2 regions of the Spirosoma pulveris genome follow, and region 1 is predicted to be linked to the other one. Evidence: riboswitches for the same ligand, from Rfam matches in the RefSeq annotation. Region 1 holds a riboswitch; the other holds the start of a gene.
What was found. Region 1 has a riboswitch for S-adenosylmethionine ahead of ACYVJM_RS15590 (O-acetylhomoserine aminocarboxypropyltransferase/cysteine synthase family protein). Riboswitches for the same ligand answer to the same signal wherever they lie in the genome.
Positions count from the first base shown of each region.

Region 1 (15,580 bases):
TTTTCAGGGTATCGTGGCCGCTCCCGACTTTTCATTGCTGGGTAAGCTGGACCTGATAGGCTCGCTGTCGTGGTCCTTATGGCCGGTTATTTTTGCCTTTGCCTTCACCGACCTGTTCGACAGTCTCTCCACGTTCGTGGGTGTTGCCGAAGCGGGTGGCTTGCAGGACGAAGACGGCCAACCGCGTAACCTGAACCGCTCGCTGATGACCGATGCCGTAGCCACCACGTTGGCGGGAGTATTTGGTACCAGTCCGGGCACAGCCTATATCGAGTCGGCGGTGGGGATTGCGCAGGGCGGGCGAACGGGCCTCACGGCGGTGGTGGCCGGTTGCTGTTTTTTACCGTTTCTGTTTCTGTCGCCCCTGCTCTCGATCATACCGGCCATTGCCACAGCTCCGGCTCTGGTGCTGGTGGGTGCGTTCATGATGAAGCCCATTACGCGCATTGAGTGGGGTCAACTCGACGATGCGCTCCCCGCTTTTCTGGCGTTGGTTTTGATTCCCTTCAGTTATTCCATCACACAAGGGCTCATCTGGGGGTTTCTGTCCTGGACAGTCATTAAAGTCGCCGTTGGTAAAAGCCGCGACGTATCGCTCGCCCTCTGGATAGTCGATGTATTCTGCGTGCTGGCATTAACAAGCGGGCATTAGCACATTTTCGCCGATATTCCTGTGAAGTCGGGTCTGAGAACCCGATTTTACAATTATCTACAACTTATCCTGACATGAAAAAAGCAACGCTATTCCTTCTCCTTATCGCCCAAGTTGCCTTCGCCCAGCGTTATAAACCGCGCCCGATAACCGGTCTGCTCGGCGCATTTGGGGCCGAAGTCGCCCTGGTCAAAGAAACGCTGACCAAACCCAAAACAGTGGTTGTGGATGGCGTTGTGTTTACCACCGGCAAAATCGGCAATCAGCGAGTTGTAGTGGCTGAAACGGGGATTGGCAAAGTAAATGCCGCCATGACCACGGCCCTGATGCTGGATCATTTTCGGCCACAGCGCATCCTGTTCACGGGCATTGCGGGCGGCACAAACCCCGACCTTCAACCGGGCGACATTGTGATTGCCGGACAAACGGCCCACCACGATTACGGAGCTATTACCGACAAAAACACACCGACCCGGCAAACCCGGAATGCCATTACCAAACAGTTCAACCCGGCCTTTTTTCCCGCCGATACCACCCTGATGCGGTTAGCCGAACGTATTGTCAAGACCGTCTCACTGGAGGGTATTCCACTGGCATCGGGTGGGGTTTCAGACCGGCCGGTAAAGGTGATGACGGGCACCGTTGTAACAGGAGATGTGTTTGTGGCTTCCCCTACTAAAGTGAGCAGTCTCCGCGCCGACTTCGGAGCCGACGCGACCGAAATGGAAGGGGCTGCTATTGCGCAGGTCTGTTACCAGCTTCAGGTGCCGCACCTCATCATCCGTAGCCTGAGCGACCGTGCCGATGCCGAAGCGCACATTGCCTACGATAAATTTTACCCGACAGCCGCCCGAAACTCGGCTAAACTCGTGATTGCGATTGTCAAGGCGTTGTAAGGCGGTATGGACTGGCGCGGGTGAATACCCGCGCCTTTTGATAAAGCAAGCATTCGCCTGCGTCAGTGAATACTGACTTTATAAAATGGCACGAGCCAATGCTTGCGCCAGCATCGCCGTTACCTCAGAAAAAACGCCTTCTTTTGATGTGTGAGTTGTTTTTTATCACCTTTGAGTACATCAACGTTTAAATCATTGCTACTCAACTCAACACATTCTTCATCGCTAAATCCGTTCCAGTCATTCTGGTGGGGCGGTTATGAATGCTCTGACCAGTTAAACTGCTTTGGCCATCGGGTCGACTTGCTTCGGGCCTCGGGCCACCTTCAATTGCTCAATGAAGACTATGCGCTTCTGCATTCATTGAACATCCGTACGGTTCGGGAAGGTATACAGTGGAGTCTTGTTGAAAAACGGCCGTATCAATACGATTGGAGCGTAGTCGCCGACATGCTGGCAGAAGGCCACCGGCAGGGCATTCAGCAAATCTGGGATTTATGCCACTTCGGTTACCCCGACGACCTAACGCCTTTACACCCCCTGTTTGCCCGGCGTTTTACTGCTCTGTGCCGGGCCTTTGTCCACTTTTACCGCGACCTGTACCCGGACGACACCCTGATTGTCACCCCCATCAATGAAGTCAGCTTTATGTCGTGGCTCGGGGGCGACGCGGCCGGAACATCACCCTACTGTACCAATCAGGGCTGGGAAGTAAAAGTTGGCCTGATGCGGGCCTATATTGAGGGCGTTGCCGCCATGCGCGAGATCGACCCGACCATCCGTATCCTGACAACCGAACCGCTGGTCCAGATGGTGCCGCCCCTGAACGCGACCCCGGAGCAGATTATTAATGCCGCCATTGCCGATGAAAACCAGTTTCAATCAGTGGATATGCTGGCGGGTCGACTAACCCCCGAATTGGGTGGATCGATGGACTACGTCGACATTTTAGGATTCAACTATTATTACAACAACCAGTGGATTGAGGGCACACATACCTTTTTAGGCTGGAATGACGATATACCTGACTCGCGCTGGGTACCCCTTCGGCATTTGCTCACGAAAGCGTATCGACGCTACGAACGTCCTATTGCCCTCACAGAAACCAGTCATCCGGGTATTGACCGTCCGTTCTGGATTGAAATGATTGGCCGGGAATGTGCGGCCGTCAGACAGGCAGGAATTCCGCTAGTGGGCGCATGCCTGTACCCGATTGTGGATCGCCCCGATTGGGATCATATAGATCACTGGCATCACTCCGGCCTTTGGGACGCCGATCTGTCGACCGACCCACCAGGCCGAGTGTTGGTTGAGCCGTACGCCAACGCCTTACGGCAGGCGCAGGCGGTTGTTCTGGAAGCCAGCTTACCTGTTGGTTAACCTTTTAGTGTACACTTAGTTAAGAGGGCAGTTAAGAATCATTTCACAATCATTCTACTACAAACCTCTTACTGTATGTACGCATCATTATGTACTAAAGTCAGCATCCTGTTTGCGATGCTCTGGGTTCTGTTTGCCCCTTGCCTTTCGTTCGCCCAGGTTCAGGGGGGCAACGGAAACCCGAATCCTGGTCCTCAGGGCAATCAGGTCATCTTTTATCGTGATATAAAATACACGGGTATGTCGAGGAGCTTCAGTCCGGGTAACTTCACCAGTGGTTCACTGGGGTTTTTGAGCGGCAACATATCGTCCATTTACATACCTCGTGGATGGTCCGTTACGGCCCGGTCCCGTAACGGTCGTTCACAAACATTTACAACCAGTAATCCTATGCTGGCATCCTTAGGCTGGGATAATCAAATCATTTCGGGCGCCATTAAGATGAACCAATCCGGCGGACCCGGAGGTGGCTCCGGCAATCGACCTGTCGTTCGGCTGTTTTATGACCTCGATTTTACCGGAAATATGGTTCAGTTCGGCCCCGGCTCCTTTAAGTTTCTTGGTATGAACGTTGCCGAAAATATTACCTCCTTTACAGTAGCACCCGGCTACGCCGTTCAGGTATTCAGAAAGCCAAATCTGAAGGGACGCTCGCAGATCTTCACTACCTCGATCAATGATCTGCGACGGGTTGGCTGGGACAATCAGGTGGCATCCATACGCGTGTCACGCGTTAATTAGGGGGTTCTTCCACCGGGTATCCATTGATTTATAGTCTGACTAATCCAAGTTCCATCATTCATTAATCACTCCCTTATGAAAAATAGTATAGCCGTTTTTATTTTAGCTGCGTTACCATTTGCCTTGTTCGGTCAGAAGCTCAAGCCGGGATTTGATAAAGCAGAGTACATCGAACTCCTCAAAGTATCGGCTCAGTTTGGCGATTCTACGTATGTCAATTCCTTTCCGACTCCGCAGCAGTTCAAACGGGTTTATCGTTCCCCGGTTGTCGGGCTCGATAACATGTGGGATTTATGGACCAGCCCGCAATCGGTGGCGGTGCTGAGCATCCGCGGAACAACGGCCAACAGTGTAAGCTGGCTGAGCAATTTTTACGCGGCTATGGTGCCCGCCAAAGGATCGATACAGATTAGTGATACCGAGAACTTTCAGTATGAACTTGCGTCCAGCCCTAAGGCTGCGGTTCATGTAGGCTGGCTGGTGAGTACGGCATTTCTGGCAAAGGACATCCTCCCAAAAATTGACTCGTGCTACCGGGCGGGCATCAAAGACGTGATCATCATGGGCCACAGTCAGGGCGGTGGTATTGCTTTTTTACTGACATCCTACCTGCGAAACCTGCAAAAGCAGTCGCGTATTCCCGCCGACATACAGTTCAAAACATATTGCAGCGCAGGCCCTAAGCCGGGCAATCTGTATTATGCGTATGAATACGAAGCCGCTACACAGAATGGTTGGGCCTACAACGTTGTCAATGCCGCCGACTGGGTACCCGAAGTGCCGTTTACCATCCAGACGATCAACGACGTGAATACGACGAATCCGTTTAAAGGAGCACCCGCCATGATAAAAAAACAGAAGCTGCCGCAACGGATCGTCCTTAACTACATCTACAATAGCCTGAGTAAACCTGCGCTGAAAGCACAGCAGAACTACCAGAAATATTTAGGTAAACTGGCCTCCAAAACGGTTCAGAAAAATCTGAAAGGCTATGTAGCCCCGACCTACTTCAACAGCAATGACTACGTCAGAACCGGGGCAACCATCGTTCTCCTGGGCGATAGCGAATATTTTAAGAAGTATCCGGAAAGTGAGGAAAAGATCTTTACCCATCACTTCCATCCGCCTTATTTATATTTGACCGAAAAGTTATCGTTATCCTCCAGTCAAATGCAGTCGTCCAACGTCAATCAGTCACTGGATGGTGTCTGGGAACTGAACTACATATCCGGGCCGAGAATAGCGTTTGAGGGATTGTATCCCGACAAAAAGCCGTCTATTACTTTCGACACGATTAAACAACGGCTCAATGGATCGACCAGTTGCAATTCATTCAATGGCAAACTCATGGTCGATGGGCCTAAAATCAGTTTCACCGATGCCATGGCCATGACGCGCATGATGTGCCCCGGCGAAGGCGAGCAGACATTTTTAAACAGCCTGAAAACGGTGAATCGCTATTCCGTCAATGACAACACACTCACACTGATCAAGGGTGATATTGCCGTGATGCGGTTTGTCAGGAAGTAACATCGTTGAGCCAGCTATTTCAAACTACTGACCAGACTTTGAGTCATATCGGCAAAAAATTCGGCGGTATGCGGACCAAAGCGATTGGTCTGACCAATGGCGTAGGGACTGTCTTCGGCGTAATAATATTTGTCAGGGACGATCTGCCCAAGGTTTCCGCCATTGTAGCTGGTTATGATCAGGTTTCGGCTATCGGCTACGGGTAAGTTACGCAGCTCACCAGCCAGTTCAGCCGATATGCCACCGGGGCAACCCACAAAAACGGTTTGCCCAATACGTAACGCTTTCAGTTCAGCGGGATAGTCGCCGTAAAGCGCTTTGGCCAGCCAGGGCTTCAGCCGAAAGCCCTGGCTGACACGAATTTGAGGGTCATTCTGGACAAGCGGGGCCGTTTGCGCAATCAACGTACTATCTGTACGAAGTGGCTGGCGGTCTAGCAGGGTCGTTAGCCGGACAACCAGACTATCTGCCTCCGGGCTGTTGCCCCTTACCTGGCCTGAAAGATTGGCATCCTGAATGGAGCCGACCACAGGCATACCAAACCAGTGAGTTTGCTTGTCGAGCTGCTGGGTCAGCATGCGAAGAAAAGAGGTCTCGTCGGCTGGTTTGGTGTTGTTCCCCGTGGGAATTGGGCTTACAGAACCGGAGTAGATCAGTGCCGATTCGCCCGTCAGTTTGCGAAGTTGCAGCAGATGAAGAGGTGCTGCCCCGGCCCGACCGCTCGTAGCAGACAATTGCTGCAGAGTTTTCGGATCAACCTGCGTATACCCAATCTTTACCGTTGCACTGTTTTTTTGAGCCAGCGTAACCGTTTTCAGAATGGCCTCTGTCAACTGCCGGGTACGCTGCTCATCGTAGGGCCCAAATTCCCGTTGACCCATGTAGTCGCTTGCCCAGCCGCTTAAATCCGGTTGCGAACAGGTGGCTCCCAGGTACACGTTTTTCCACGGGAAGCCAAGTCTGGGTAGCTTTTGCTCCAGCGCCTGAGCGACCGTAGGCGGCATCATCTGTAAATCGACGGTGATCATGACCGCCCGTGTCGTGCCATTATCGAGCACCAGCGCGCGCGTTTGAACGGAATCCCACTTCGGGCGTGGTGAAGGCGCGTTTGTGGCAGACGCTTCGGGCCTGATCGTTACGCTTGCCCACCCTGCCCGAATGGGTTGTTTAGGGCGAGGGTCGCTCACAACCCAGGCAAACCGCTGCCGTGTAAACCGGTAGTATAGTGAGTTTTTATAGCTACCCTTATTGACAACGGTAAAACTTAACCCCAGGATATTGATTACCACCAGGGCAACGACAAAGATTGTGATTCTATAACGACGCATGTTGCTTTCAATTTCCAGCCGAACACCCCAGCCCGATCAATAAGCAAAATTGCCCGTTTTATTTGGTATATGTGCGGTTCGAATCTGCATAATGCAACTACCTATAAATACAATTGCGCCATTTTCTGCCAATCGCTGACCTGGTGCGCCCGCCCATCCCAAATGTACAGTTCATGGGGAATCTGTTTATCATAAAGGGCTGAGCTTAGGGTTACGTTGCTACCCAGAAAGGGATCTTCGGCCCCGATGGTCATCACGATCTGAAGCCGACGGAGGGATTCGAGCAGGACGCTATCATCCAGATTGGGCAAAAAATGATTAGGGCTATGGAAGTAGATCTCCTCGTCATAGTAATCGTCAAACAACCCGCGAAACTCGCCCACCGGCTCAGACAAATTATACCGTCCGCTAAAGGCAACCACTTTAGCGAACCAGTGGGGATGCCGGAAAGCGATATTGAGCGCGTGGTAGGCACCAAGGCTACACCCATGTGCAATCAGGAACGGCTGCGGGTTTTTCAGGCGGGAAAGCGGCAGCACCTCGTTAATGATGTACTGTTCGTACTGGTTATGCCGACGAATGCGGTCGTGGGGATGCGCCGACCGGTTATAGACACTTTCATTGTCAACGCTGTCTACGCAGTAGAGTTGCAGCCAGCCGTTCTCAATTTTTTCGGCCAGCGTATCCGCCATTCCAAAGGATTCGTACTCGTAAAAACGGCCTCGTCGGGTTGGAAATACCAGTACCCGTGCACCCGCGTGCCCTAAAATCAACAATTCCATATCACGGTTTAGATTCGGACTAAACCACTTATGATATTCCCGGTGCATAACACTAACGTTAAGTACCTGTGAATTTGCAACGGTTAACCCGAACCTCATCCATTGGCCGGGTAAACAAATCGTTAAAAAATCCGACTCTGTTGCTGCAATGCCTGTTGCCAGGTTCGATAACCGGCCTGCGTTAGGTGCAGTCCATCCGATTCAAAAAATTCTGAACGGGGTTTGCCATCCGGTCCCAGCAAAGGCGTTGTCATGTCAACATACTGCCATTCAGGTACTTTTTCTAACTCCCGTCGAATCAATTTGTTCGTCGTTCGAATCTGATCGGCAATATTCCAGCGGGCCGGACTAAGCTTAACCGACAGAAAAGCCAACGGCACTCCCGGAAGCAAACGGGTCATTTTTTCCGCAAAAGCCGCAAAAAAGAGATCTACCTCTTCCGGATGCCGACCATCGCCAAGGTCATTGTCTCCGGCGTAGAAAACCACCGATTTAGGCGTTGCCGGCACTACCAGTCGTTCAAAAAACCAGGCACAGGCCGCTAGTGTAGAACCACCGAAACCTAGATTCAGCGTGTCTAGCTGAGGGAAATCCTGCGCCAGCGTTGTCCAGAGCCGAATGGATGAACTGCCATAAAAAACGACTTTGTTTGCGGGCGTGGGGAGGGCTATTCGTTTATTTTCGAGTTGTCGAACCTCGTCTTCGTACCAAATCATACTGCGTTATTTAACCGGCTGACTAAAACTTGTTGATGGGTTGGTTGCCGGTGCCCCGCCAGCCGAAGCGGCACTTGCCATCCACTTACGGATAATACCCGCCAATGGTCTGAACTCAATTAAAAATCCGTCGTGGCCGTATAACGAATCGATTTCTTCGTAGGTGGCATCTGGAATATGCCGGGCCAGAAACTGCTGCTCGGAGGGTGGAAAAAGCAGATCAGACCGAATTCCCACCACCAGCGTATGGCATTTCACCTGCGCCAGCGCGTTGAGAATACTGCCCCGGTTCCGCCCAACATTGTGCGAATCCATTACTTTGGAGAGCGTCCAGTAGGTAAAGGCATTAAAGCGCTCCACCAGTTTTTCGCCCTGGTAGCGCTGATAACTGGCCGATTTGTAGCCATCGAGCTGCTCATTATTGTCGAGTGCCTGCGTAAAGCCATAGGTATCGTAATTTCGGTACGAAATCATGGCCATAGCCCTGGCCGCTTTCATCCCGGCGGCTCCGGCATCGTCGCGCTGTTCGGACCAGGTTGGGTCGGCTTCGATAGCCATTCGTTGGGCTTCATTGAACGCAATACACCAGGGCGACGCAATGGCACTGGCGGCAATAATCACCAGATTTTCGATCAGGCCGGGTTGTAGAATGGCCCATTCCAGCGCCTGCTCTCCCCCCACCGAGCCGCCAATACAGGTGTGAATTTTATCAATACCCAGTTCCTGCCGCAGCAAATCCAGAGCCGCCACCATATCCCGGATGGTAATCATCGGGAACGTACGATAAAAAGGTTGACCCGTTTGAGGGTTTATCGACAAGGGTCCGGTAGATCCGTAGCACGAACCGATCACATTAGCACAGATAACAAAATTAGTGGCTGGATCGTAGTACTTGCCCGAACCAACCATACCGCCCCACCAATCGCCGGCATCCGCATTCCCGGTTAGGGCGTGACAGATCCAGACAACATTCGACTGATCGCTGTTGAGTGTGCCGCGTGTGGTATACGCCAGCCGAAACCCCGGCAGGCTCTCCCCTGATTCGAGCGGGAACGAATATTTGTAATCGAAATAAGAAAGGTCCAATCGAAAAAAATTTGTGGTTTACGATGTACCATTTACCGGCAACGGCTCAACGGCACATCGTAAACCAAACCAAACACTAGGCTAAAACCGATTCGGCAATCCGGGCGAAAGCCTGCTCGAAGTCAGCTTTAATATCATCAATGTGTTCGATGCCCGCCGAAACCCGGAGCACACCCACTTCAACACCTGCGCTGGCCTGCTCCAGTTCGCTCAGCTGCTGGTGCGTAGTAGCCGCCGGGTGGATAATCAGCGTTTTGGAGTCGCCAACGTTGGCGAGGTGGCTCACCAGTTTCAGGCTGTTGACAAACTCATTGGCAGCATCATTCCCGCCCTTTACTTTGAAGGAAAAAACGCCCCCGAATCCGCGCTTGAGGTACTTTTTGGCCAACTCATGGTAAGGGCTGCTTTCCAGACCCGGATAGTTCACCGCTTCTACCTGCTCATGCTGCTCCAGCCACTGGGCCAGTGCCAGGGCATTCTGCACGGTACGATCAACGCGCAGCGAGAGCGTTTCCAGTCCCTGCAACAGCAGGAATGAGTTGAAAGGGCTAATGGCCGGACCGTAATCGCGCAGGCCTTCTACGCGGGCACGAATAATGAACTGAATGTTGCCAAATGGCCCACCCACCCCGAACACATCGCTGAACACCATGCCGTGGTAGCCTTCCGAGGGTTCGCTGAACTGCGGAAACTTGCCATTTCCCCAGTTGTAGGTACCCCCATCGACAATGACTCCGCCGATACTCGTGCCATGTCCGCCAATCCATTTCGTAGCCGACTCCACAACCACGGCTGCACCGTGTTCGAGTGGGCGGAACAGGTATCCACCGGCACCAAAGGTATTATCGACGATCAGGGGCAAATCGTGTTCCTGAGCGAGGGCTGCAAAGGCGTCAAAATCTGGGATGTTGAAGCCTGGATTACCAATCGTTTCAAGGTAAATTGCTTTGGTATTTTCGTCGATCAGCTTAGCGAACGACTCAGGTTTATCGCCATCGGCAAAGCGGGCTTCGATGCCGAGCCGTTTGAAGGAAACCTTAAACTGGTTGTAGGTTCCACCGTAGAGGAATGACGTGGTCACAAAGTTATCGCCCGCGCTCAGGATGTTGCTTAGCGCAATGAACTGGGCTGCCTGCCCTGACGATACCGCCAGTGCTGCCACGCCCCCTTCAAGAGCCGCCACGCGCTTCTCGAACACATCGGACGTTGGGTTCATGATCCGGGTATAGATGTTCCCAAACGCTTTCAGCGCAAACAGATCGGCCCCATGAGCCGAGTCATTGAATACAAAGGATGTGGTTTGATAAATGGGGACCGCCCGCGCATTGGTGGTGGGGTCGACCTCCTGGCCAGCGTGTAGCTGGAGTGTATCGAAATGAAGTTGTGACATGTTTATGAATGGTTAACGGTTTTATTGCACTGGATTTCGTAGTCGACGCTGGTAGTGCTGGCGTTGTTTCCAACAACAGTAACCCTTAACTAGCTGGCGAATAAGTGCATACGACAAACCATCCCGGTTTTCGTAGCGGAGAGTGGGGAAATCTGTTATGCCCGAAAAGGCCACTTGGCCGGAGGCATACACTGCTGAAGGTAGAGCATGATTAGTACCGATTTATAGTTCCTAAATGTATTTAGGCAGGAGTTAGCACCTTGCCATGTGGTAGGTTGCCAGCGGTTCACAGAGCCTGATCTCTCCCCGCTTCTTTATAAATCAATGCGCGCCGAGAATGGTAAATGACGCGTTGCAATGACTTGATGCCGCAAGTATACTAGCCAAACCGTGCGAATCCAAACAGCTCGGCTTTTTTCTGCTCAACCTGTTTTTTTTAGCACGGTAACTAATTTCTCCGTCTATTAAGTCAAATCATTGTTTTACTTTTGCAGGCAAGACACCTGCCGCATGAATCAAACGTATCGTTACAACCGTGAAAATGCCACCCGAGTGGCCGGAGTCACGTCTTTAAAAGATGCTATCGGGCAGTTATTGAAAGCCTACCAGTTGCAGACCCGTTTCAACGAAACCTATCTTGAAGCATTCTGGGGTCGTATGATGGGTCCAACGATTGCATCCCGTACGAACCGTCTCTACGTTCGCGACCGCAAACTTTACATTGAAATTGCGTCGGCCCCCCTGCGTAATGAGCTCGTCAACGCCAAGCAGAAACTTATTCAGTTAGTCAATAAAGACATGGGTACAGACGTCATTGACGACGTCGTCTTTATTTAGGAAAAGGCGCATTCAGCCTCGTTACGGTACAATTTTGTCAGAAGGTGATCAGTAAGCTCCGGCGCTCCTGTTGCAGGGTAATCGGTTCGTTGATAAACTGTGCCTTCAAGCCTACCCGCTCACATACGGCCAGCCACTCGGCCTCGGGTATTATCAGAAATCCGTTTTCTTTCCGCACACTATGGTAGTTCGAGAAGCGAAGGCGAACAAGTAGTTTCAGCGTAGCGATCAATTGTCCTTGTAAAAGCGACCGTTTCATAATACCCCAAACGTCGCTTAAAAAGCTCTCCCCCACCATCAGATCGCATACCAGGGCACGGGCTCCCGGAGCCGCTACGCGCTTGATCAGTTGCAGAAGCGCTTCTACTTCGCCGATATTCCGGTAATACTGCACAACGCTCATCACAATGATAACATCGAATTGCCGATGGACGACCGGGCTGAAATTCAGATAATCGTTGGGATCAAGATCATGAAAGAACACATTAGGCGAGTCAACGTGCCGGGTGCGGGCTATTTCGTTGTATCGTTTGGATATATCCAGACCATGTATTTCAGTCACGCGGTGGTGCCAGGCATCTTCCAGGTTACCCGGCCCGGAGCCGATGTCCAACACCCGATGTGTTTTCGATAAAGGAATATGCGTTTCGACGCGCTCCAGAAAATAATTGAAATTCGTTGACATCGACTCATCGAATTCATTTTCCTGTTGCCAGAAATCAAGCCATGTTAAGGCCATTCAAGAAGTAGTTAAGGTAGGCTGAATAATACTCGTCAGGAATTGATTGTGCGTTGAGATCAGGCTTGAGAAGCGGTCTGGATGGGTACTGTTGCCGGTGTGGACGGCATTGGTTTCAGGGTGTGCATGAGGTAAAGGAGCCGAAACCAGATGAGGACACAGGGCAGGGCTTTCAATGCGTAGGGCGTTACCAGTTGCTGACGCAGGAAGCGAGGAAAAATATCACTCGGCGATAGAACGGTCAGTACCAGACAGCTTAGCAAAAGCGCCCGATCCAGCCACGTTTGCGGGCAGTAGAACCACCAGATCATAACGCCCGTTACGGCGATTATATACGTAGGTGATTCGGCAACGGGGTTGAAAATAACCTGAAAAATCAGAATAGAAGCCAGCAAAAGCATTTTGAACCATCGCTCGCCAAACTGCTGAGCGCGCCGGTAAACCGTGCAAAACAGCGCCACGCCCACACCAATGATTGTACTTGTGCTGACATCGGGCGAGATGGTCAGATGGACCAATTTATGAATGGATGTATTGGCCCATTTGTCGTAGTCGGATTTTAGCATAAGCTGGGTAACCCAATTCTCATACTGCCAAACCAGCTGATCGGGCGAGGTGAACAGGAGCGGAAGCAGACCGAGCACAATTCCCCATAAGACCATGTAGGCCAGAAACCGAAGCTTTTGCGGATACAGCAGGAACAAAGCAGCCGCTACCAGACTGTAAATTTTGATGTTGAAGCCGACAATAATAAAGAAGGCAGCCCAAAACAGCTGTCGTTTTTCGAAACTGATGAAGGCAAACAGCGACAGCGCGGCAATGAGCGGGTTGGTTTGGCTGTTGACCAGGGAAGTGATCAGCTCCTGCATACTGAACCAATAGGCAACTACTTGCTGCGAATGGGTAAGGGGCATTCGGTAAATGGCATACACCCAGACGGCGGTGAACAGAAGGTGCCATAAGAACAGCCCTACCGAAAAAGGCATCGCAAAAATGGGCGCAAACAAGGCCGCAAAGGTGGGTGCATAATGGTAGTGATCGCTGTATTCGGCCGGATAGAGCAGGTATAAATTCTTTCCGTCGATCAGATGAGCAAGCGAATAATAGAAAATCCGATAGTTATTCGAGTCCATGTTGATAAGCGTTCGTATGCTTACAAACAGGGCGAGTAGCCCATAGATGCCAAAAATAAATCGGTCTTCACGAAAGAGTGGCCTTCTAAAAAATGACATCATAGGGTAACCAACACGCTGGAAAATAACTTACTGAAGACGCTGTACAAAATCGCCCATTGTTCTAAAATCGCCGTGTTGTTTCAAATAATGAAGCAGATTTTCGACCCGGTCGAGGAGTTCATCCCGTGAGTGCCGGCGCACATAGCCGGGAATTTTTTCATAACCCGCCAAGTCTGTGAACTCCCACGGATGAACATACAGGTTTAGAAACCCATCTGTCCGCAGGGTTTGGCGGCACAACTGTTTGTAATAGGCGAAGGGAAAATTTTTCAGGCTCAGCCAAAACAGGGGCAACCGAAGCGTCGGGGTAACCGATGCCGGAATTTGCCAGACGCCCGCTTCCTGAAACGGATGACGCGGCTCCCCCCAGTGATTATACCGGCCGGGCAGCCAGGTTGGATGTAACGATGAGTTGTACTGATAACCTGCCTGCTGCACATCGACCGGATCAACAAAGCCCATTCGAGCCCGTCGGAATCCGGTTACCGGCCGGTTAAGCAGCTCTTCGAGCGCCAGCCGGGACGTTAGCAGATCGGCGGGCTCGAAGGTGGTGTGAAAATAGCCGTGCGAAGCGATTTCATGCTTATTGGCAAGCTGCCTGATCAGGTCAGGCTCGTGAAGCGCATAGTTGGCCGTTGTAAACAGCGTGGCAGGTGTACCGAGCGCGTCGAATCGTTCGGCCAGCAAGCGCAACCCTTTTGTTGACACGGCTATCTGCTCGTCAAGCGGAATGTTATGACCAAACTCAACAGCCGTGTCGAATTCTTCTACGTCAACGGTGAATAAAATATTTCCTGAAGTTGATCCTTGTCTTTTGCCGGGGCTTGCCATGTCGTTACACTTTCCTCAATCTCGCTCGTATCGCCAATAATATAGGCGGGGCGGCCTTTCACCTCCACGAACGTTTTGCCCAAATATACGCCGATGATCCCAATCATAATGAACTGTACGCCCCCGATCAGCACCATCAGCAACACCAGCGTTGTCCAGCCGGAAACCGTAGCATCTGTAAAAAAATGTTCATACAATGTCTCTGCGCCGAATAGCCCGGCCATCAGGAACATCGTGAACCCAAGCAGAACAGATAAATAAAGCGGACGTGTGGAGAAGGACGTGATGCCCATAGCCGCCAGCTGAAGCATTTTCCGGAATGAATATTTCGACCGACCGGCATAGCGGGCGGCTGGTTCGTAGAGAATGCGGCATTGCCGGAAACCCACCCACGAAATAGCCCCGCGTAAAAACAGGTCGTTTTCTTTAAACTGCTTAAGTGTGTCGACCACTTTCCGGTCGAGGAGCCGGAAATCGGCTGCGCCGTCCTCAATTTTCAAGTTGGAGACATTGCGCAGCAACTGGTAAAAATATTTCGAGGTTGTCCGTTTGAACCACGATAGCTTAGGATCAGCCTGTCGAACGGTGTAGACAACTTCATAGCCCTCGCGCCACTTCTCGATCAGTGTTGGGATCAATTCGGGCGGATGCTGCAGGTCTGCATCAAGGCAAATAACAGCTTCGCCATGCGCGTTGTCGTAGCCCGCCCGCAGCGCCATTTGATGGCCAAAATTACGCGAGAAGGAGATGAACCGCACCACAGGATAAGCCTGACTTAATTGCCGAAGGACATGTCGGGTCTGGTCCGAACTGCCGTCGTCGACAATCAGAATTTCGTAGGATTCATACTGGTTCATAACGCCCATCAGCCGATGCACCAGTACGGATAAGTTCTCTTCTTCGTTGAAAGCGGGTACGACAAGACTAATCATACCGGAATAAAATCTCATGTTATTCACTATCGCTAAGGTCTGTTACGGGCAGATTCCCTTAAATTTCCGACCAAATTAAGTATTTATACTTAATTCCTAAAGAGCAGACACATAATTTTAATGCTAAATAAATATCTACTCCAGCCAAAAATCTTAAAGGCCTATATACTAGCACATTTCCAATATAAGATTATATTAATATTTTCATTTGTCAGGTTGTACCAGCGAAAGGCGGGCTGCTTCTAAATCTAACTCCTGCTCTATTTTGCGCAGAATATCGTCGTCCAACTGACTGTCTTTCCGTTGCTCGCCCAGTACAGTTCGTTCGATTGTCAGGAGTTCCAGCTGAAGCCGGATGGCCTGCTGGTACAGGTCGGCCGGGCGCTCAGAGACATTGGTTGCCCGAAGCATCCCGTTCAATTCGTTGATGCGCAATTCGTAGGTGTTCTTTACATAGCTCAGCACATCGTCATGCACAGATCCTGCCGAGTGGTTGGCTTCCAAG
Region 1 covers NZ_BAAGTO010000003.1:708,648-724,227, reverse strand. The annotation lists gene ACYVJM_RS15635 (NCS2 family permease) at 1-652, shown strand, start outside; gene ACYVJM_RS15630 (5'-methylthioadenosine/adenosylhomocysteine nucleosidase) at 727-1,548, shown strand; gene ACYVJM_RS15625 (glycoside hydrolase family protein) at 1,744-2,928, shown strand; gene ACYVJM_RS15620 (hypothetical protein) at 3,004-3,669, shown strand; gene ACYVJM_RS15615 (META domain-containing protein) at 3,745-5,199, shown strand; gene ACYVJM_RS15610 (hypothetical protein) at 5,214-6,527, opposite strand; gene ACYVJM_RS15605 (esterase family protein) at 6,629-7,357, opposite strand; gene ACYVJM_RS15600 (SGNH/GDSL hydrolase family protein) at 7,432-8,025, opposite strand; gene metX (homoserine O-acetyltransferase MetX) at 8,032-9,111, opposite strand; gene ACYVJM_RS15590 (O-acetylhomoserine aminocarboxypropyltransferase/cysteine synthase family protein) at 9,188-10,501, opposite strand; SAM riboswitch class I at 10,721-10,824, opposite strand; gene ACYVJM_RS15585 (DciA family protein) at 11,012-11,338, shown strand; gene ACYVJM_RS15580 (class I SAM-dependent methyltransferase) at 11,376-12,077, opposite strand; gene ACYVJM_RS15575 (glycosyltransferase family 87 protein) at 12,137-13,210, opposite strand; gene ACYVJM_RS15570 (polysaccharide deacetylase family protein) at 13,340-14,143, opposite strand; gene ACYVJM_RS15565 (glycosyltransferase family 2 protein) at 14,080-15,093, opposite strand; gene ACYVJM_RS15560 (Na+/H+ antiporter) at 15,280-15,580, opposite strand, start outside.

Region 2 (15,580 bases), on a different contig from region 1:
CAGCGAACCCGTAGAACCCACTCCAACGCCTACCCCAACACTCGTATGAGCCAGTCAACAGAACCCAAACTCCCGGAAAGCGACATCCCGGAATCGGCCGTCCGCCGGAAATTACTGCAATCCTTTGGCTTGTTTGCCCTGGCGGCTGCCGTACCCGTTGGTGTATACGAGTGGATCACGCACAGCCCCAAGCTACGGGGCATAAAGAAACCGTTTCGGGAGGTGCTCGACGCCAATGAGCAGGTGGCCCGGACGTATTTCAGCAACACCCATCTGGTGCGGACATTTCCGGTCGAAGAAGCCGAAAAGAAAGCCCGCGTCAACGGGTATGATGGCATTCAAACGCCCGTTCCCGAAGACTGGAAACTCCAGATCGACCGCTCCAATGCCGAACCGCTGATGTTATCTATCGACGACATTAAAGCCCTGCCGAAGCACGAAATCGTGTACGAATTCAAGTGTATTGAAGGCTGGAGCCAGGTACAGCACTGGGGTGGTGCCCGCCTGTCCGATTTCCTGGAACACTATAAACTCGGCAGCAAAAGCGGCAACGCACCGACGCCGGATAACACCAGCGACCTATATAAGTACGTCGGTATGGAAACACCCGACAAAGGGTATTACGTAGGAATCGACATCGAAAGCGCCATGCACCCGCAAACGCTGCTGGCTTACGAACTGAACGGCCAACCCATCAACGCGCCCCATGGCGCACCCCTACGGCTGATTATCCCGGTTAAATACGGCGTTAAAAACCTCAAACGCATCGGTCGGATGTTCTTCTCCGACCAGCGCCCACCCGATTTCTGGGCCGAGCGGGGGTATGATTATTATGTGGGGTTGTAATACCGACCGTCCCGGTCGGGTGCGTATGTAAGCAAAGATACAGCCGACCGGGACGGTCGGTAGTACATCAACCAAAATCGTTATGAACTCCCTCCTTCTTTTTCTGACTTTAGTCGGTACCGGGCTACTCAAAAGCCCTGTGAAACCGGCATCGCAACCCGTTGTGGTGCTGGAGCTGTTCACCTCGCAGGGCTGCTCCAGCTGTCCACCCGCCGACCGGGCGTTACAGGCTATAACCCAGCAGGCGGTACGCTCCGGGCAAAAGGTGTATGGCCTGTCGTTCCATGTCGATTACTGGAATCGGCTGGGTTGGCAGGACCCGTTCAGCAACAAACTCTTCACCGACCGCCAGCGCCAGTACGACCGGGCTTTAAACAGCCAGACCTATACTCCCCAGTTGGTGATCAACGGACGGCAGGATGTCATTGGCGGGCAGAAAGGTAAAATTGAACAAGCCATTCAGACGATTCAGCAACAGCCAGCCTCGGCGTTTGTGGGTGTCGATGGCAGCGTCTCCCAGGATACAAAGCAATTAACGGTTCGCTACGCGTTATCAGCCGCCGGTCCCTACCGCGTCAATGTGGCACTGGTTCAGAAAGAGGCCCGTACGGATGTAAGAAATGGCGAGAACGGCGGTCGAACGCTGGTCAACACCAACGTGGTACGGCAATTTAAAACCATCGACAAGGCCGAACAAGCAGGCAGCGTGACCCTTCCCCTGCCCACCGGCCTGACCAGCGATCAGACAGCGGTGCTGGTGTACGTTCAGCGAACCGACAACGGACAGATCGTTGGGGCCAAACAGTTGTAAAATAAGCGTGCTTGGTAGATGGGCGCCCCAGTTCTAAATCGTGGCACCCATCCACCGGGAACACACAACGAAGCAACTATAAACTTACCGTCTGTTTCCCAGCCTTCAACGGCATTGATTTCCCTTTCCAGCGTAGCGTGCCCGTCAAGTTCGCGGGTAGTGTCACAGTACCCATTAGTCCACCGGTTGCTGTTTTTTGGAACTGCACGGCAATCTCGCCCAGCGGGTGTGGCATTTTCCCGTCAACGCTGGTCAGATCCCCCATGTATGGCTCAACGCGTACCGATTTGAAGCCCGGCTCGGCAGTTCGAATGCCGCAGGTGGTAGACAAGAACTCATAAAGGGGTGAGGCACTCCAGGCATGACAGTCGGAGCGAGTGGGTTCCGGATTTTCGGCGAAGGTGGTCAGGCCCATTGCCAGCATGTCGCGCCAGGGTTTGAGCTGAGCCACGAACAGATCGCCAAGACCCGTTTTTTTAAGCGCTTCGAACAGATAAAATTTAAAGTAAAAAGTAGCCTGTGTCAGGGTGGTATCGGTCATGGTTTTCTGCAACAAGGCCGCTTGTTGGGCAGCCGGAACGGCATCAGTCAACACCCCCAGAATGTTGGCGTGCTGGCTGAAGGACGTTTTTTCCGGTGTGTCGGCAAATAGCCCGCGTCCGGCATCCCAGCATTGGGCAAAAACCGCTTTGTTCAGCTTCCGGCCCATCTCGCGGTAATGTTCAGCCCGTTCGTTTTGTCCGTAATGGGCCAGCAAATCGCCCGCCCGAAAATAGGTGTAGGCCTGTTGCAGTGACAAGATGCTCGACCCGCCTTTCCGTGCCCCGGCCGGTACACCACCACTGGTTTCCTCTTTCGCATTTTTCCAGGCCGACCAGTCTACAAAATTCCACCACTCCAGCGGCCCGTTGAGGCCCGTTTTGGCAATACGCTGCTCGTGCCAGTTCAGTACGCCCAGAATACCGGGCAACCTCGATTTGATAAACTCGTCGTCCTGCCGATGCATCCAGTAATCATGGACCATGCAAACCCAGAACAGCGAAAACGTAGGAATAACCTGAAAATCGGCCGATGGGTACCGGCTCTGCGTCAGGCCATCGTTGAACCGACTATGGTCGTAATCCATAATAGCTTTGCGCATCAGCCGATCGTCGCCCGTAACGTAAAGCGAAATCATGGATTGGATACGCGTATCGCCGGTGTATTGCAACTGCTCGTAATAGGGACAGTCGTAATACGTTTCGCCCGCGCAGAGCCGGGCCGTTCGCCAGCCCACGTTCCAGATGGCTTTCAGGGTGGTATCGCTGGCGGCAAACTGCGCTTTTTCCTGAAACGGATAGCCCGTAAACTGCCCCAGTAAATCCTCCAGCACCAGCGGCTCGTCTTTCGTTTCGACCGTTAATTGCAGATACCGGTACGTTCTGAACCAGAGCGGGCGGAAGGTTCGTTTAGCGGTGCCATCGGCCACAAACTGATCTTCAAAACCAAGCATTGTCCGTCCCTCTACGTCGTTACGATTGCCTTTCTGATTTTTAGCATCGATCAGGGCTTCTGCATAGGCCAGCGTAATGGTGCCACCTTTGCCCTGGCTTACAGTCAGTTCAGGATAGGCATTTGTCAAATGACCCTGATCGAGCAGGAAAACGGCTTTGGTGTTGGCGGCAACAGTAACCGGCGCTTTGCCCTGCAAAAAGGCATTGTTCATCGTTCCGTTTACCACCCGCCGAACAGTGGCCAACCGAACGGTTCCTTCCTCCATCATGGGAATGGTACGCGGCACCAACTGCCAGTTGCCGTCCGTGCCGAATCCACGGGGTTTGGTGCCAAAGTTGAGTGGTTTAGCCGACACCCAGGCTCTATCATCAAAGTTGGGCTGCTCCCAGCCCCAGGGGTATTTGGCGGCATCGACCCGGTCGCCATCACCGGCAACGATGTATGTTCTCAGCTTTGGAATATCGTTTTTGATGGGGGAGTAAGCGGTATTCTGGTAGATTTTCCAACTGGCATCGGTATTGGCTATTTTTTCCAGGTCGCCATCGCCCTGCATCAGGAAGCCAAGCTGGTAGCTCATCTGGGCAAAGGGTGCTCCTTCACCCATGTACCAGACCTGCGCGGCCAGCACATTGCGCCCCGCCTGTAAGTATGGCGCCAGATCGAGGGTTTCATAATTCCAGTTCTGGGTATCGCTGCGGGCGGGTCCCATAGCAACGGATTTACCATTCACGAACAGCCGGTAGCGGTTATCGGCCGAGACATGCACCACGAAACGAGCGGGTTTCTGCGCCAGCTCAATGGCTTTTCGAACGTGATAGATGCCATATTGGCGGGCCGGTGCCGTTGGGTGCAGAATCCAACGGGCGGGCCAGTATTGATTGGTCCAGTCGGGCGTGGGTGTTTGAGCAAAGGTCGTTACCGACGATAGGACAATAAAGAGCAGAACTCGAAACCAGGTCATAGAAAAAGAGGGCTTGGAAATAGCGCTGCAAGTTAAGTTTTCTATACCTTTTCTGAGGTCAAGGCGGTGGAAATAGTGTTGGATCAGACTGACAACTCCGGCTGGAAAACAAACTTTTTAGGTGATTCTGTCCGAAAATGTGGTGATTTCAGACATTTTGACGATAAACAAGTATATAATTTATCGAAAAATGGTTTCATTAGACAAATAATTCTAACCGCATCCAACTACCGTGATTCAGAAACTATCCAACCGCTTACGTTTTTTGGATTCACTCATCCGCAAACGGGCCACTGGCTCACCGAAGGAGCTCGCCCAACGCTTGGGTATTACCGAACGTGCCTGGTACAAAATCCGTGACGAATTAATTAACGATCTCAACCTGCCCCTCGCCTACGACCCGGTTCGCAAAACGTATTACTATACCGAAGAGGGTCAATTTATCTTCGGGTTTCAGCGAAAGCTAACGAATGATGATATGGAAAAGCTGGAAGGGGGGCGAAGTCATCGGTATCGTTGGCGAAACGGGTTCGGGCAAAAGCATGCTGCTTCAAATTCTTCAGAAGTTTTACCAGCCTGAGCAGGCAGATCAAATCAGCGTTCAGTTCGATACGCCTACGGGAAAAAGCCAGCTTAACTGGTCAGACATCGCCATTACCAACTGGCGTACCTGGGTTGGTTGTGTGCCTCAGCCGATCAAGATTTTCAACGGCACCTTACTGGACAATATCTGTCTGGGTAATTCTATGGAAGAAGCCGAAGCCGTGGTGCAATTTTGCCAGGCATTCGGCTTTCACGACTACTTCATGAAGCTGCCCCAAAACTACCTGACGCTGGTGGGCGAAGAAGGTATAAATCTATCAGGCGGTCAGCAACAGTTAGTTGGACTGGCGCGGGCACTGTTCCGGCGTCCACAGTTGTTATTGGTCGATGAAGCGACCTCAGCACTGGACCGCCAGACGGAGCAGTTTGTATTAATGCTGTTTGAGCGCATCAAGCATGAGCTGGCCATCATTATGGTCACGCACCGCAGCCAGTCCGTTCAGGTTGCCGACCGGGTTTACGTGATGGAAAACGGTGTTCTTCAAGTAACCAGCGATGCGACGACGGTAGCTTGATTGAAAGGGTTGTGGAATGGAAGGACATACGCCATATCTCCAAGATATGGCGTATGTCCTTCCATTCCACAACCCTTTTAGTTTTACTCCCTCACAACCAGTCGACCAAAGACACCGCCAACCCGATGGTCGTTTGTTTATGGTTATAGTCGATGAGGGTTTCGCCGTAGCCGTGCAGGATCTGGAGGTCGCCCCGCAGGTTGCCCGTTACGGGAAACGTCCAGTCGAACTGAACCTGCCCCCGGTTTTTAGCCCCGCCCCGTAGCGAATGACTACCCACGACCGAAAACAGGTGACGGCCTGTTCGATAAATGACCGTGGCATCGGCCCGGCCAATGTAGTCGGCCACGGCCGGGTTTTCATCTTCGCTATCCGGAAGCCGAAACCACGGACGAAGCAAAACGACCCATTTGCCGCGTTCAAAACCAGCCTGCGCAATAATACGGTTCCAGCTTCGGGAAAGTGGTAAGGCACGCCCGTTAGACTGGTGGTTGAAGGAGATGCCCAGCATCCGGGTTTTAAAGCCCAGGAACGAGAAATTTGTGGCAAAATTCAGGATCACTTCGGGTTCGTAGTTAGTCTCCCGGAATGGCCTCGAAAACGTCGTGTTATAAATCTGCCAGTGCGACTTTTGTGTATAGCCAACCCATAGATCGCCATGCTTCCCGAAAATGCCCTGAATTATTTTGACCTTCAGGCTCAGTTGGAAACGGGCTTCGTACTTACCCAGCGGAATGTTGAACGGATAATTATAAACTGGATTTTCACTGACCGGTTGCTCATTCGGGTCGCTCGACCAACGCCCGGCCGTGACGTAAAGCGGTTTGTAGGCCGTGACCAGAAAAGTGCCTTTCTGCGTAGTCGAGTCGAGTTCCCAGCGGTCGGATAAAGACCGGAAAACCTGTTTTTTTGTGAAAATTGGGTCGGCATCGGTCTGTGCCCATGCCGCCGGAGCCATTAAACCAAGGGAAAAAAGTGCGCTACAAAAACAACGTATACGTTTGTGCTTCATAGGATTTGGTCAGTGAATGTTGGTTGAGGCACCTTTACACCTTTCAATGCGAAGTGATTTCCAGCTACTAACCTCTAAATCAGGGCTGATGTTTATCGGGGTGATTGTTGATCGTCTGTCGGCATTATAGGCAACATTTACTTTGCTCATTTATCGCCTTCCCGTTGTACTTTCGTACTGTAATTCCTAATTCTGGTAACCACATGTATTTTATTGGATTCGACCTCGGCAGTTCGTCGGTCAAAGCGTGTTTAGTGGATGCCGATAGCGGTAAAGCTATTGCATCGGCTTTTTTTCCGGAAACGGAAATGGTCATTGAATCTCCTCAAGCCGGCTTTGCCGAACAACAGCCGGAGAACTGGTGGAAAAATGCCTGCCTGGCCAGTAAGGCAGTTATCCAAAAAGCCAACGTTCAGCCATCAGACATCAAGGCCATCGGTATATCTTACCAGATGCACGGTCTGGTCGTTGTCGACAAGGCGTTTAATGTCCTGCGCCCCTCCATTATCTGGTGCGACAGCCGGGCTGTTCCCTACGGAAACAAAGCCTTCGACGCGCTCGGCCACGACCGCACGCTGCACCACCTGCTCAACTCACCCGGCAATTTCACAGCCGCCAAACTGGCCTGGGTGAAAGCCAACGAGCCGGATGTGTATGCACAGGTCGACAAGTTTATGCTTCCCGGCGATTATCTGGCTGCCCGCATGACCGGCGACATCGTCACAACGGCATCGGGTTTATCGGAAGGCGCTTTCTGGGATTTTCAGAACAACGAACCGGCGCAGTTTCTGCTGGATTACTTTGGTTTCGATGCGTCGCTGATCCCTACCATTAAGCCAACATTCGCCCCGCAAGGCGAACTGACCGCAGCGGCAGCGGCCGAACTGGGTCTTTCAGCCGGCACACCCGTTACGTATCGCGCTGGCGATCAACCCAACAACGCGCTGTCATTGAACGTACTGGAGCCGGGTCAGATAGCCGCTACGGCGGGCACCTCGGGTGTGGTATATGGCGTGAGCGATCAGGCCAGCTACGACCCTCAGTCGCGGGTAAACACATTTCTGCACGTGAGTCATACCGTCGAAGCGCCCCGCTATGGGGTTTTGCTGTGCGTAAACGGCACTGGTATTTTGAATAGCTGGCTGCGGAATCAGATGCTGCAACGGTCGGTGAGTTACCCCGATATGAACGTGCTGGCCCACGAAGCCCCAGTGGGTGCCGACGGACTGATTTGCCTGCCCTTTGGCAACGGAGCCGAACGTATGCTCGAAAATGCTGATTTGGGAGCCTCGTTCCACGGCCTGCAACTAACCCGGCATGGTCTGCCGCACATGATTCGAGCCGCTCAGGAGGGCATTGTTTTTGCGCTCTACTACGGCATTCAGGTTATGGAAAGCGTAGGTGTAGGGCTGCAAACCATTCGCGCCGGAGAAGCCAATATGTTCTTAAGTCCGCTCTTCCGCGATACACTAGCCAACCTGACAGGTGCCACTATCGAGCTTTATAATACAGACGGTGCACAGGGCGCTGCCCGTGGCGCTGGATTAGGGCTGGGCTTCTACAAAAATGCACAGGAGGCCTTTGCCGGGTTGCACGTAACCAAAACCATCGAACCCGACATGCGGGCACAGGAAGGGTATCGAGATGCCTATCAGCGCTGGCTGACAGTTCTGAAGAGCTAGTCAAATAGCGAAATTGCATTGATTAATTTTCATATAAAAAATGCGGAGTATCGACTACTATTTTTTGGTCGATACTCCGCATTTTTTATATGAAAAAAGTAAACTTTATAAATAAAAAAGATTTATCAGGTCGAAAAAATCCGCTATTCTCCTGAAACATTTTTGTTAATCAATTATAGTTAATTGATCATAAACAAATTATCATACATCGGCAACAATTCCGACATAAATCATTGATTAACAGATCATTAAAAATATTTTCAATTAATATAAATCCAAACATCCTCACCTGTCCGTAAGTCTTCATGTTGTCGACAAACACAGTATTACATTCAATACACATTTCAACCAGTCAAAAAAAAATAACGACATGAAAACGCTTAAATTAATTTTCTCAATTGTTGCTTTATCGGCTATTAGCCAGGTTTCATTTGCTCAGGAAAAAACGGTAACCGTTGGTGGTGCTCCGATGTATCCTTCTAAAAATATTATCGAGAATGCGGTGAATTCTAAGGACCATACCACACTCGTAGCCGCAGTTAAAGCTGCCGGCCTGGTTGAGACGCTATCTGGTCCCGGTCCTTTCACGGTCTTCGCTCCTACAAACAAAGCCTTCGATAAACTGCCAAAAGGCACTGTCGAAACACTGGTGAAACCAGAAAACAAACAGACACTGACGGGCATCCTGACCTACCACGTTGTAGCCGGCAAAATGAGCGCTGCCGACCTGATGAAAGCCATCAAAGACGGCGGTGGTAAAGCTACACTGAACACCGTTTCGGGTGGTACACTGACGGCCATGCAGAAAGGCAAAAAGATTGAACTGATGGACGCTAAAGGAGGCACCTCAACGGTCACCATCGCTGACGTAAACCAGTCGAACGGCGTGATTCACGTCATCGACACGGTGTTGATGCCCTGATTAGTCGCTCTGATTTACTCAACACAGAAATGCCCGGCCAAACGGTCGGGCATTTCTGTGTTAAAGCTTACCAATGTTTACAGGAGCCCTACGCATCATAACTCAGTACGGGGCTTAGCCATTTTTCTATTTCCTCCACCGGCATATCTTTCCGCTGGGCGTAATCCAGAATCTGATCTTTATTGATCTTGCCAAGCGCAAAGTATTTCGACTCTGGGTGCGAAAAGTAGAATCCACTCACCGACGAAGCCGGGTACATGGCGTAACTTTCCGTTAGTTCAATATTAATTTTATTGGCATCCAGCAAGTTGAACAACGTACCTTTTTCGGTGTGGTCAGGGCAAGCCGGGTAGCCCGGCGCGGGCCGGATTCCCTGGTACGCTTCTTTAACCAGTTGCTCATTTGACAGATTTTCGTTGACGGCATACGGCCAGAACTCTTTCCGAACGCGCTCGTGCATCCGCTCGGCAAAGGCTTCGGCCAGGCGGTCGGCGAGTGCTTTAACCATGATGCTGTTATAGTCATCGTGGTCGCGTTCGTATTTTTCCAGCAGCGTTTCGATACCAATACCCGCCGTTACGGCAAAGCCGCCAATGTAATCTTCCCGGCCACTATCCAGCGGAGCAATGAAATCCGACAGGCAGAAATTAGGTAAACCGGGCGCTTTCTGGTTCTGCTGACGCAGGAAATGGAGCACCGTTTTGGTATCGTAAATCAACTCCCCAGCCGGGCTAACGGCCGTTTGGGATTGAGCCTTACTGATTTTGTACTCGATATGCTGGTGAGAGCCGTGGCGTTCGCAGGCGGTTTCGCGGACATGTTCTTCAAAATCGTGAAGCAGCACATCGTCGTCGGCCGAGTTGGCGGGGAAGAAGCCCACCACAGCTTTCGCTTTGAGCAGTTTCTTGTCAACGATTTCCTGCAACAGTCGATTGGCGTCATCGAACAATTGTTTGGCTTCTTTACCCACTACCGCATCCTCGAAAATGGCAGGATATTTACCGTGCAACTGCCAAGTCTGAAAAAAGGGCGTCCAGTCGATGTAGTCAACCAGTTCGGCAATTGAATAATCGTCAAAATATCGGTTACCGAGGAAGGTCGGTTTCGTTGGCACAAAGGTGCTCCAGTCGATCTTCGTCCGGTTATCACGGGCCTGTGTAATTGTTAGACTGGCTTTTTCTTTCTGCCGTTTGGTGTGCTCCTCCCGCAGCTTGACGTATTCGGCTTTTATGTCCGTGAAGATTTTCTCCTTTGTTCCATCCGTTTCGCTCACAAGCCGACCGGCTACAGGTACGCTTCGGCTGGCATCCAGCACGTGAACAACGGGTCCGGAGTAGTGAGGATCAATTTTAACGGCGGTGTGAATCCGTGAGGTGGTGGCCCCGCCAATGAGCAATGGAAGCTTGAAACCCTGGCGTTCCATTTCTTTGGCCACGCCAACCATTTCGTCCAGCGACGGGGTAATCAGGCCACTGAGGCCGATGATATCGACATTATGCTCCCGGGCGGCATCCAGAATTTTCTGGGTAGGCACCATGACACCGAGGTCAATGATCTCGTAATTATTACAGCCCAGCACCACACCAACAATGTTTTTGCCAATGTCGTGTACGTCGCCCTTAACGGTAGCCAGCAGGATTTTGCCGGCATTGGATGAACCGGTTCCAGATTTCTCCGCTTCGATAAACGGCGTTAGGTAAGCCACCGCTTTTTTCATAACACGGGCCGATTTTACCACCTGAGGCAGGAACATTTTACCCGCGCCGAACAAATCACCAACCACGTTCATGCCGTCCATGAGCGGGCCTTCGATCACGTGTAAAGGGCGTTCCACCTGCTGGCGAATCTCTTCTACATCCTGGTCAATATAATCGGTAATTCCTTTGATCAGCGCGTGTTTGAGCCGTTCGCGAACGGGTTCGAGCCGCCAGCTTTCATCCTGAACAATGGCTTTGCCCTTCGCTTTTACGGTTTCGGCAAATTCAACCAGGCGTTCGGTGGCGTCGTCACGCCGGTTGAGGAGCACATCCTCGCAGCGTTCCAGCAAATCTTTGGGAATGCTGTCATATACCTCCAACTGTCCGGCATTCACGATACCCATGTCCAGACCCGCCCGGATGGCGTGGTACAGAAATGCGGAGTGCATAGCTTCGCGTACAACATCATTGCCCCGGAAGCTGAACGAAATGTTCGACACACCACCACTCACTTTGGCCAGCGGCAGGTTTTGCTTGATCCAGCGCGTGGCATTAATGAAATCGACGGCGTAGTTATTGTGTTCTTCGATACCCGTAGCAACAGTCAGAATGTTGGGATCGAAGATAATATCCTGCGGGGCGAACTGGACTTTATCGACCAGAATCCGGTAGGCGCGTTCACAAATCTGGATACGCCGTTCGTAGGAATCGGCCTGTCCGCTTTCGTCGAAGGCCATGACGACCGCAGCGGCCCCGTAGCGTTTCACCAGATTGGCCCGTTCAATGAATGCCTCCTCCCCTTCTTTTAGTGAAATGGAATTGACAATGGCTTTCCCCTGCACGCACTTTAAGCCAGCTTCGATAACCTCCCATTTGGACGAGTCGACCATGATGGGCACACGGGCAATGTCAGGTTCGGCAGCAATCAGATTCAGAAAGGTTTTCATAGCCTCCACCGAATCCAGCATGCCTTCGTCCATGTTGATATCAATCACCTGCGCGCCCCCTTCTACCTGCCCACGGGCAATGCTCAAAGCTTCGTCGAAATTACCTTCTTTGATGAGTCGGGCAAATTTCTTGGAGCCCGTTACATTGGTACGTTCGCCAACGTTCAGGAAGTTGGTTTGCTCTGTTATTTTCAGTGGTTCCAGACCACTTAATTTCTGATATGGCTCGGGCTGGGGTAACTGACGGGGCGGGTATTTGGCAGCCACATCAGCAATGGCCCGAATGTGATCGGGTGTAGAGCCGCAACAGCCCCCAACAATGTTAACAAAGCTACTTTTAACGAAGTCCTCAATCTGCAACGCCATCATATCCGGCGTTTCGTCGTATTCACCAAACTCGTTGGGCAAACCCGCGTTCGGGTAAGCCGACGTGAAAAAAGGCGCTTCTTTGGCAAGTGTCTGAATGTACGGCCGCATCAACTGGGCACCCAGTGCGCAGTTCAACCCAACACTCAGCAGCGGCAGGTGCGAAACGGAATATAAAAATGCTTCTGTCGTCTGCCCCGACAAAGTCCGACCGCTGGCATCCGTAATGGTGCCGGAGATCATGATCGGGAGAACGGTCTTCTGAGGGTTAAGATTGAAATACTTGTCAATAGCGAACATAGCCGCCTTGGCATTGAGCGTATCGAAAATGGTTTCGACCAGCAGCAGGTCTGCCCCACCGTCGACCAGCCCGCTTACCTGCTCGTAATAGGCGTTCACCAGTTCGTCGAAGGTAACGGCGCGATAGGCCGGGTTATTTACATCCGGCGACAGAGAAGCGGTACGGTTGGTTGGGCCCATGGCACCAGCTACAAAGCGCGGCTTGTCGGGATTTTGGCGCGTGATTTCATCGGCCGCTTCCCTGGCAATCCGGGCCGACTCGTAGTTCAGTTCGTAGGCCAGGTCCTCCATTCGGTAATCGGCCATGGCGATGGACGTACCGCTGAAGGTATTGGTTTCGATGATATCGGCACCCGCTTCCAGGTATTGTTTGTGTATGGCCTGAATAATTTCGGGCTTTGTCAGCGACAGCAAATCGTTGTTGCCTTTCAGGTCGTGCGGCCAATCGCGGAATCGCTCACCCCGATAGTCGGCATCAGTCAGGTTATACCGTTGAATCATCGTACCCATCGCCCCATCGAGGACGAGGATGCGTTCGTGAAGAAGTTCGTATATCGTTTTCAAAGGCATTGTTGCAACGCGTACTTGTTGGAAACCAACAACGGGCGCACTAAAAAAAGTCCAAAAAGCAAAACAGCTTATTCGCAGAAAGGCAGAAAGCACAAGGCTACCTTATCTATCCCACCGGTTGGCGGGAGGAAATTGGCACCATTCCCCTGGGTAGGTTGGTTGCCAAGACATCATCGGGTCCGTTCCCTCCGTCTTTCTGGATAAGTAGTGACAAAATTAAGCAAAAAATGGGTGCCCCGGCAAGCGCGGCACCCAAAATGAGTGTACGAGGCAATGTGATTACCACATCTGTTCCAAATCCTCTTTTGTGTACAGATGATTGCGCTCGTTGTAGAACGACTTCTCGTCTGTGCGTTTGATAGCCAGCGGATTTTTTGCTGTCATGCGGTACAAAACAGCAATGGGAAAGAGAAACACAAAGAATAAGACCGACAGAATAATTTTACCATTGATATTCCCCAGCACCTCGGCCAGTTTAAACCACGCCTTTACGATGAAATCGCCTGCCACCGGAACGGCCAGGCTCAGCACGCCCACTGCCGCAGCCGCATATAGCCACCAGGGGGATTTAAAGATAAAATAGAGCACCACAAGCCCGGTTACAATAACCAGTTGAGCCTTCACTTTTTCGGTAATATCCATACATTAGAACAGAGTATAAATAAACGGAGCAACGGCCGATCCACCGCCAATGACGATCAGAACACCAATGAGAAGCAGTAAAACGATCATGGGGGCCAGCCACCATTTCTTGCGCTGCTTCATAAATCGAAAAATGTCCTGTAAGAATTCCATACGTTTTGTTTGAGTTTAATTGTCAGTAAAAGTTAGCTGAGCACGCTGATTAGATTGGATTAGCCTGAACAAAGCGTCACCTACCCGCTGGTTTACAATCGGGCTGGCGTGTCCGTCGTTACGCCCCACTACCCGATCGCCCATGGGGAGGTCAAGCATGAGCTTTCCGGCGTCCAGCATCGGCACCTGATTCAATTGAAAAAAGTTAACCACTGGTTTAACATACTCAGCTGTTTGTTCGATGTTGTGCGAAAACGGAAACATTACAACGTACAATTGAGCATTGTTGCTTTTGGCGTACGTAATAAACTGGTTCAGGTCGCTCAGGTGATCGTTGATAATGACTGGCGTTCCGTAGGCTTTCCGGGCATACACATCGAACGGAGCAAAATTACCGTGGGGAAACTGCCAGTACAGGTAATTCAATAGATACGACTTGATGAACAGCGATTGCACAGGCCGGGGCAGATCGGAATAGGGCCGAAAACCGATGGGTATTACGCCATGATCAGCCGCGACTTTTTCAATATCGTTCGGAAAATACTGCAAAACCAGGATGTCGGGCTTTTTTCCGAATTTCACCAGACGGGCGTACTCATCCCGCGTATCGGAGCCGGAAATACCCAAATTATACGTCACGTACTGACTGGCACCAAGCTTTTTGGCCAGCACATTACCAAACCGTTCGTCGGCCGATTTCAGGCCGTGTCCGGCAGTAAAGGAATCGCCAACGACAAGGACTTTCTTTTTACCCAGTGTATCCATTTTCGGCGTATCGCGGTAATCGCCCGTCATAGGTGGCCAGTAACGTTCAAACCAGATTTTAGAGGCCAGTGTAAGACCGCCCTCCTGACTTTGGGCAATGAACATAAACACCATCTCCACAAAGATCAGTACCACAATGCTTGGCACCAGCAGCGTGGCTATATTACCAAGCAGTTTTGGCGGAGTTGAATTTTTGACAACGCCATAATAATAGACCCTCAGCAGTTCAATGATCAGTAACAGAAAGAGACAGCATCTGGCGAGCCGGACGAGTATGTTATCGAACAGGCCCTTGTGCGGATAGTCGAAAATAACCCCGAAATGATCGCCGTATAAAACAATGAACGTTAGAAATCCGAGTAGAAGCAGACGAACGACACTGGAAAAGAGCTTTGATTGCATTAATAGTGGCCGTTCATTAATCTAAAACAAATTCTTCTTTCCAGTTGTCTTTCTCCTGCCATTCGGGTTGTTTGCGTTTGTCGAACAGGTAGTTGCCAACGGCCAGATAGTCCATTTCGGTACGCATGAAGCAACGATACGCATCATCTGGCGTACAAACGATGGGTTCGCCACGCACATTGAAGCTGGTATTGACAATAACACCGTAGCCCGTTAGCTGCTTGAACGCGTCGATTAACTGATGATAACGCGGGTTGGTATCTTTATGAACCGTTTGAATGCGGGCCGAATAATCGATGTGCGTAATGGAGGGCAGATCGGAACGCTGGTAATACAATTTCTCCCGAAGCGGAAAGCTGGCATAATTGGCCGGTACGGGTGTTCGTCGTTTCTGCGCTACCGGATGAACGAGCAGCATATACGGTGAAATACCGTCATAATCGAAGTACTCCGCGCAATCTTCGGCCAGCACCGAAGGGGCAAACGGCCGGAACGATTCGCGGTATTTGATTTTCAGGTTCAGCTTTTTCTGCATCTCAGCATTACGTGGATCGCCCAGAATGCTGCGGCCACCCAATGCCCGTGGGCCGAACTCCATTTGTCCCTGCACCCAGCCCAGCACGTTGCCTTCGGCTAGTAGTTTGGCGGCATCCCGACTCAGTCCGGCAAAGTCGGTGTAATGAGTGGCTACGGCTTTATATTTTTTCGCCATCAGTTCTACATCCAGGTCCGAGAAGGTTGGCCCCAGATAAGAACCCCGCATGGCATCGCGCTCGGTGGTTACGACCCGCTCTTTACCAAAATAGATATGGTAGGCAGCCAGAGCCGCGCCCAACGCACCACCGGCATCACCGGCGGCCGGTTGAATAAAAATGTTCTTGAAAAGGCCTGC
Region 2 covers NZ_BAAGTO010000002.1:796,724-812,303, forward strand. The annotation lists gene ACYVJM_RS11450 (cytochrome b/b6 domain-containing protein) at 1-49, shown strand, start outside; gene ACYVJM_RS11455 (molybdopterin-dependent oxidoreductase) at 46-846, shown strand; gene ACYVJM_RS11460 (DUF1223 domain-containing protein) at 929-1,657, shown strand; gene ACYVJM_RS11465 (family 78 glycoside hydrolase catalytic domain) at 1,734-4,112, opposite strand; gene ACYVJM_RS11470 (hypothetical protein) at 4,345-4,692, shown strand; gene ACYVJM_RS11475 (ATP-binding cassette domain-containing protein) at 4,583-5,230, shown strand; gene ACYVJM_RS11480 (phospholipase A) at 5,322-6,242, opposite strand; gene ACYVJM_RS11485 (xylulokinase) at 6,446-7,924, shown strand; gene ACYVJM_RS11490 (fasciclin domain-containing protein) at 8,295-8,846, shown strand; gene metH (methionine synthase) at 8,935-12,720, opposite strand; SAM riboswitch class I at 12,826-12,933, opposite strand; gene ACYVJM_RS11500 (SxtJ family membrane protein) at 13,006-13,368, opposite strand; gene ACYVJM_RS11505 (DUF5989 family protein) at 13,372-13,521, opposite strand; gene ACYVJM_RS11510 (SGNH/GDSL hydrolase family protein) at 13,537-14,688, opposite strand; gene ACYVJM_RS11515 (carbamoyltransferase family protein) at 14,705-15,580, opposite strand, start outside.
Region 2: it holds a riboswitch for S-adenosylmethionine, as region 1 does, so the genes downstream of both, metH (methionine synthase) here and ACYVJM_RS15590 (O-acetylhomoserine aminocarboxypropyltransferase/cysteine synthase family protein) in region 1, are expected to answer to the same signal.